One region of the Inediibacterium massiliense genome, then DNA from elsewhere that is predicted to be linked to it. Evidence: riboswitches for the same ligand, from Rfam matches in the RefSeq annotation. Region 1 holds a riboswitch; each other region holds the start of a gene.
What was found. Region 1 has a riboswitch for cobalamin ahead of BN2409_RS05285 (NEAT domain-containing protein). Riboswitches for the same ligand answer to the same signal wherever they lie in the genome.
Positions count from the first base shown of each region.

Region 2: it holds a riboswitch for cobalamin, as region 1 does, so the genes downstream of both, BN2409_RS04510 (energy-coupling factor ABC transporter permease) here and BN2409_RS05285 (NEAT domain-containing protein) in region 1, are expected to answer to the same signal.
Region 3: it holds a riboswitch for cobalamin, as region 1 does, so the genes downstream of both, BN2409_RS11095 (nucleotide-binding protein) here and BN2409_RS05285 (NEAT domain-containing protein) in region 1, are expected to answer to the same signal.

Region 1 covers NZ_LN876586.1:307,157-309,434, forward strand. The annotation lists gene proS (proline--tRNA ligase) at 1-298, shown strand, start outside; cobalamin riboswitch at 525-714, shown strand; gene BN2409_RS05285 (NEAT domain-containing protein) at 1,148-2,278, shown strand, end outside.
Region 2 covers NZ_LN876586.1:140,205-142,482, reverse strand. The annotation lists gene cbiQ (cobalt ECF transporter T component CbiQ) at 1-133, opposite strand, end outside; gene BN2409_RS04515 (energy-coupling factor ABC transporter substrate-binding protein) at 130-438, opposite strand; gene BN2409_RS04510 (energy-coupling factor ABC transporter permease) at 441-1,181, opposite strand; cobalamin riboswitch at 1,346-1,529, opposite strand; gene BN2409_RS04505 (GGDEF domain-containing protein) at 1,747-2,278, opposite strand, start outside.
Region 3 covers NZ_LN876587.1:542,217-544,494, reverse strand. The annotation lists gene BN2409_RS11100 (nitrogenase component 1) at 1-150, opposite strand, end outside; gene BN2409_RS11095 (nucleotide-binding protein) at 147-986, opposite strand; cobalamin riboswitch at 1,218-1,405, opposite strand; gene BN2409_RS17850 (IS3 family transposase) at 1,489-1,665, opposite strand; gene BN2409_RS11085 (LAGLIDADG family homing endonuclease) at 2,133-2,278, shown strand, end outside.

The DNA of each region.
Region 1 (2,278 bases):
AACAGTAGAAAAATTATTAGATGATATTCATAACAATCTTTTAGAAAAAGCGAGAAAGCATAGAGATGAAAAAACTTATTATGTAGAAAGCTTTGAAGATTTTAAAGAAAAAATGGATAAAGAGCCTGGATTTGCAAAAGCTATGTGGTGCGGAGAAAAAGAATGCGAAGAAAATGTAAAAGCACAGACAAGTGCTACTATTAGATGTATTCCTTTTGAGCAAGAAAATTTAGGACACAAATGTCATTTCTGTGGAAAAGAAGCAAAACATATGGTTTATGTAGCAAAAGCATATTAACTTTAGGATAAAACACCTGTTAGAGAAATCTAACAGGTGTTTTATTTTATGGGATTGATAATTTTGTATCTAAATATTTATATTTGCTATCATGATTTTGTATATATTTGTAATATTTTAAATGATGATGTAAAAAATGTAATATATTGGTTGAAAAATAATGACATATGGTATAAACTAGTAAAGTCAGATAAGTTTATAAACTTGAATGATACTGTTATAAAAAACTAAATAATTGTTTTTAGGTTCTTTGATATAAAATTCAAAGATGAAAAGGGAATTAGGTGAAAATCCTAAACGGTCCGGCCACTGTAAGTGGGAAGTACTTCTTTTATATGTCACTGGGAAACTGCTGGGAAGACAAAGAAAAACGATGATCCATAAGTCAGGAGACCTGCCTAAAAATTGTAGCATATGACCTTCCGAGAAAAGGATAGATGCAAGATAAAATATGTCTTATATATCATTACTTATCAATATAGAAGTGTGGATATAAGTCTATATTGTATGTTTAGAATAAAAAGTCTTGATCTTTTGTGGAGGTCAAGACTTTTTTATTTTTATAAGTGTTAAAAAATGAAAAAAGTGATAAATATGATGATCAATCATCCCTTAGATGAATTTTAAAAAAGGAAAGGAGAGATTTTATGTAAAAAATGAAGGAGATATATAAATAAAATATCAAATGAAAAAGTATGTGATTAGAAATAGCATTGATAGATATTGATTTTAATAAGATTATAAACATACTTATATTTTTAAAATCATAAGTAACTGAAAGCAGAATTATAAAATAAAACTAGGGGATGAATTATGATTTAAATAAAATGTAAAAAAAGGAGAGACATTATGAATATTTTTAAAGACATTCATAGGCGAATTAGTATTTTGTTAATAATGGTTTTGATTATAGGAGGAATACCTCAAGCTTCAATAGCTATTTCCGATGAAGAGAGTGTATCTATACAAGAAGTAAGCAGTGTAGATAAAGAAGAAAAGAGTCAGGATAAGACAGACCATGAAGTATCAGATGAATCTGATGAAGATGTACAAACTATAGAAAATAATAAAGAAAAGCAAGATATAGAGGATATAGATAAAAAATCAGATGATGGAATAGAGGTAACCGCAGAAAATGATAATGATGATGTAAAAGAAGAAAATGAAATAAAATCAGATCAAGATATAGAAGAAGTTATAGACGATACCCAAGAAAAACAAGATACAATTCATATAGAAAAAGAATCAGAGGAGACGGAAACAGAATCTAAAGAAAAAAATGATAAAGAGATCAAAGAAGACAGCAAAATAGAAATAGATGCAGAAACTTTAAAAAGTGAAGATCAAAAGCAAGAACAAGAAGATCAAGAAAGTTTAGATAAAAATCAAGTAAAAATAGAAAATAAAATGGAGGAAAAACAAGAGGAAGAAAACTTAGAACCAAAACCAGAACCAGAAAAACCAATTATAGAACTAAATAAAAATGGAACATATGAAGTAGAAGTAAAAGGATTACAAGAAAAAGAAGATAAAGAATCTATAGCAGGAGCTTATCTAGGAGAGAAAGCAAAAATCCAAGTCAAAGATTCAAAGAAATATATGATTTTGTTATTAAAGAGAAGTGACTGGATGAGCAATATAAAAATAAGTGTAGGTGGACAAGAAGTAAAACATGAAGCAAAAGTGATTAATAAAAATGAAGAAGAAGAAACAGAAAGTAGCATAAAATTTGAAATACCAAATTTAGAATCAGAAATTCAATTTAGTATGAATGTAGAACCAATGGGAAATATGCCAGCAATTTTTAGAGTAGTGCCCAATAAAGATACATTAAAATTTATGAAAGAAGATATAGATGAAGAAAAACCAGAACCAAAACCAGAGAAACCAAGTATAGAATTAGATAAAAATGGAACATATGAAGTAGAAGTAAAAGGATTACAAGAAAAAGAAGATAAAGAATCTATAGCAGGAGCTTAT
Region 2 (2,278 bases), 170 kb from region 1:
GTACAGCAATAGAAACTATCATATGATTACAGATAAGGCATATCATCATAGTAGATAAAACAAATATAAATTTTTCTAATGGATTTACTCTTCTTAGGGTAGATGTATAAGCTAATTTATCTATTGAAATCATAGTTCTTGACTCTTCTTATTTCCTTTTTTGCCTTTGACATATCCAAAATAATATCCTATAAATCCTGCTCCTATAGCTGCTTGTAAAGAAAACAATAAGCTTTCAATTTCTCCACTTGGAGGTTCCCAAATAGGAGAAAACCATGGCTTATAATTAGCATCTACCTCTGAAATGGTATTTTCTGCTTGAGCATCTGCTCCTTCAAAGGAAGCATTTTTTAAAAACAAAAGAGGTGTAACAGCAATTACTATTACAAGAAATCCTAATATCATATTTTTTTTCATGATACTTTTATTTTTTTTCATGTTTATGCCTCCTTAGAAATTACATCTAGCTCTAATAATTCATCTTTATTATAATTTGTCAAAAGATTAAATACAATAACTGTTAAAATTCCTTCACTAATAGCAAGTGGTATTTGTGTCACAGCAAAAATACCCATAAACTTTCCTAAGGATAATATAAATCCTCCTGTTGGATCTGGAAAAGCTAATGCAAGTTGAATAGAAGTAGTAATATAAGTCATCAAATTTCCAACAGCAGCTGCAATAAATATAGAAATTGATTGAGACACATTCATTTTCTTTAAAACCTTATATAATACATAAGATACAATAGGTCCTACAATACCCATTGAAAAAGTATTTGCTCCAAGAGTTGTTAGTCCCCCATGGGCAAGTAATAAAGCTTGAAAAATCAAAACAATCAATCCTAAAACACTCATAACTGCTGGTCCAAAGAGTATAGCTCCCAAGCCTACTCCTGTTGGATGAGAGCAACTTCCTGTTACTGATGGAATTTTAAGAGCAGACAATACAAAAGCAAAAGCTCCTGCCATTGCAATAAGCATTTTGATACGCGGATTGGATTTTGTTTTTTTGTGAATAGAAAATAACCCTGCTACAACAAATGGTATACACAATCCTCCCCATGAAATTGCCCATACAGGAGGTAAAAACCCTTCCATAATATGCATTGCAAATACAGTTTTAGGTATGAATAATAAGGCCAAAAATATTCCTAAAGAAATTTGATATTTTTTTGACATGCAATCACCTCTTTATTTTATAGTATTGTTTCTTTTTATTCCTTTATGCTCCAATCAAAAAATCCTTTTAACAAGTTTGTTAAAAGGTAAACATAATCCATCATACACAATTTTAAAAATTGGCAAACTAAATATGATGACACCTTCTCTATTCCTCGTAGAGTTGATCGTGCAAAATATAGGCAGGTCTTCTGACTTAAGAATCATCATTTAAGTACGCCTTCCCTTTTTAAAAGTGGCATTGTATACTTAAACTCTTCTAATACAGCTACGGGATAGTTTAGGAGTCTCACCCAATTCCCTTTTATGAATTAAAATTTAATTCATACCTATATTTTATAATTTAATTTTTCTTATTACTCATAATATTATTAGTTGATAATAATGTCATAATACCATTAGTATTTGTCAAAATCAATAAAAAAATGTATAAATTAATAAGAAATATAATCCATTTTCATATTTTTACCTATTACATATATTCTACCTATACATTAAAAAAACAGTTCATTAAAAATGAACTGTTCAGACTGTTGACAAAGTATATTTTAGCAAGCTTAGCTCATTAAAAATGGACTGTTTTTTGAATCAGAATATTTTCATCCATTTTTTCATCATATATTTTATAGTTGTTTCTCCCATTATTTTTTGCTTCATACATGGCTATATCCGCACGTTCTAGAATCTCTTCTATATTTATCCCATGGTCTGGAAAAATGGAAATACCTATACTACAAGTTACAAATACTTCCCTATTCTTTATACAAAAAGCTTTGGAAAAAGTACCTAAAATTCTATCTGCAATCTGTATCACTTCATCTTTTAAATAAAAGCCATCTACTAAAACCATAAATTCATCTCCACCTATTCGAACTACCAAATCATTTTTCCTTATACTTTGTTGCATTCTTTTAGCAACTTTTTTCAATAATTCATCTCCTGCTGCATGACCTAAAAGATCATTGGCAAATTTGAATTTATCCAGATCTATAAACATAACCCCTAACATTGTTTTTTCAGTTTTTGCTCTTTCAAGAATGCTTTTTAATTTTTCATTTCCATACCTTCTATTAGGTAAATTCGTAAGATCATCATGA
Region 3 (2,278 bases), on a different contig from region 1:
TCTTAAGCATGATTCTGGTCCTATGGCTAAAACATATATATCAGGAATACTCAATGCTAAATTAATAATTTCCATACAGCTTTTTTTATAAAAAACTTTACTTAAAAAATCATTACCATGATTTGTGTTTGAAATATTATTGATACTCATTTTTTTATCTCCATATGCAACATTTCTTTTCTAAATCGCTCTAATTCATCATCATCCATAGGACTTGGTACATTAACATTTTTATTGTTTTTGATAACATGAGCTAATCTTATAAAAATTTCGTAAGATTTTGATTCAGGTAATGTTTCTATGACTGTTTTTCCCATTAATTCAGATAAAACAATTTCATTAGTGTAGGGGATATTCTCCAAAACTTTAGTGTTTGTATTCTTTGAAAAGTTTTCTATTATATGAACTTTTGAATTCTCTGTTCTTTGATTATGAATAAGTCCACCAAAAATATTCTTTTCTTTATCTGAAAACCTACATACACTTTTTAGGATATTATTAGCAGCATATATAGACATAAATTCTGAGGATGATACAATATATACTTGATCAACATATTTTTCACGCATAGGGACTGCAAATCCACCACAAACAACATCACCTAACACATCATAAATAACAATATCCCATGACTTATTCAATATTCCTAGTGTATGTAATTCTTCAGTCATCGTTGTTATCCCCATACCTGCACAACCCATTCCAGCCTTTGGTCCACCTGCTTCTATGCATGCAACATTATTAAATCCATAATGCACAATATTTTTTTCTTCTATGCTTGTCCCCTTTTTTTGAATCACTTCCATCACTGTTGGAATCTTTTGCCCTGCCAAATTCCTTGTAGAATCACCTTTTGGGTCACAACCAATATGTAAGACCTTTAATCCAATTTTTGAAAAAGCAGCAGATAGATTAGTCGCTATAGTAGACTTACCAATTCCTCCTTTTCCGTAAAAAGCAATTTTTAATGTTTTATTATTTAACATAATTTCAACCTTCTCTTTTATTATTTTGCAAAACTTAAAACGAACATCACCACTTCTTGTATTTTGCTGAATTAAATAAAATAGATCTTTACTTACATTATCTCAATGTTTCTTTAAAAACATCAAAAAAGCCACCTTATCTCATAGATAAGTGGCTTTAATCTACAATGAAATCATAATAGTAATAGTACAAGTACACTTCATTTTGCAACCCCTATCATCCGTAAAGTTATTAGCAAATTAATACAGGCAGGTCTTCTGACTTAAGCTTCAACACTATTTATACCTTCCCACCTTATTAAGGCAGTGGCTAAACATAAATAGCTCCACTATTACAGCGGCGGGACCGTGCAGGATTTTCACCTATCTTCCCAATTATCCATAAACTTCTTTTATGGACCTGTATCATAAATATTCAATTCATATTTCCTAATTATATATGATTCTAATATGTTTGTCTATAAGTCAATTGTTCTGGTTAAGCAAAATGTAACATTATGTGCTAGTTTTGATTTCCATACCTAGCCTCAAAGGGTGTCTTTCCTTGATTATGAGTATGTGGTCTCAAAAAATTATACCATTCGTAAACATAGTCATTAACAGCTTCATCAAGAAGCTCGTCAGTATCAAAACGATATTGCTTAATAAGTTCATTTTTACATGTATTGAATCTTTCCATTATGCTTTAAAGAAAGAAGAAATACATCATCATAAATATTATGGTTTCAAAATAGCTAGCAGAGCAATCTTTGAATATATTGAATCTTGGTACACTATAAATTCAATTGATTATATGACCCCTCAATCAGTATATGAAGCTGCTTTGAGAGTAGCATAAATAGTTAAACTTTCTGTGTCTATTCTATTGACATAAGTCCAAACTTAATGTCTTCTTTAAACATATTCATCAAATTATGCTCCTTCCAAAGATGTTGAACTTTTTATCTAATAGTAATAGTATATTAGTTTCGAACTATTATTTCAATTAAAACTGTTTTCCAAAAAACCGCCGTCACTTATGATACAATTCCCCTTTTCTAATACTAAAAGCTTAACTAAGTCTATTAAATATTTATAAATCTAATACATATTTTCAATCAATTAATATCAAACTAATATTAGAACATACGTTTGGAGGTTTTCTGCATGTTGGACTGTGAAAAATCTTATATCGCTGGTATTATCGATGGAGAAGGAAGTATCATGCTCATTAAATTTCACAAAAATCAATTTCCATCTCCCTGCATTACTATTGCTTCTACTACTTTAAATTTATTACAATGGATTCAAGA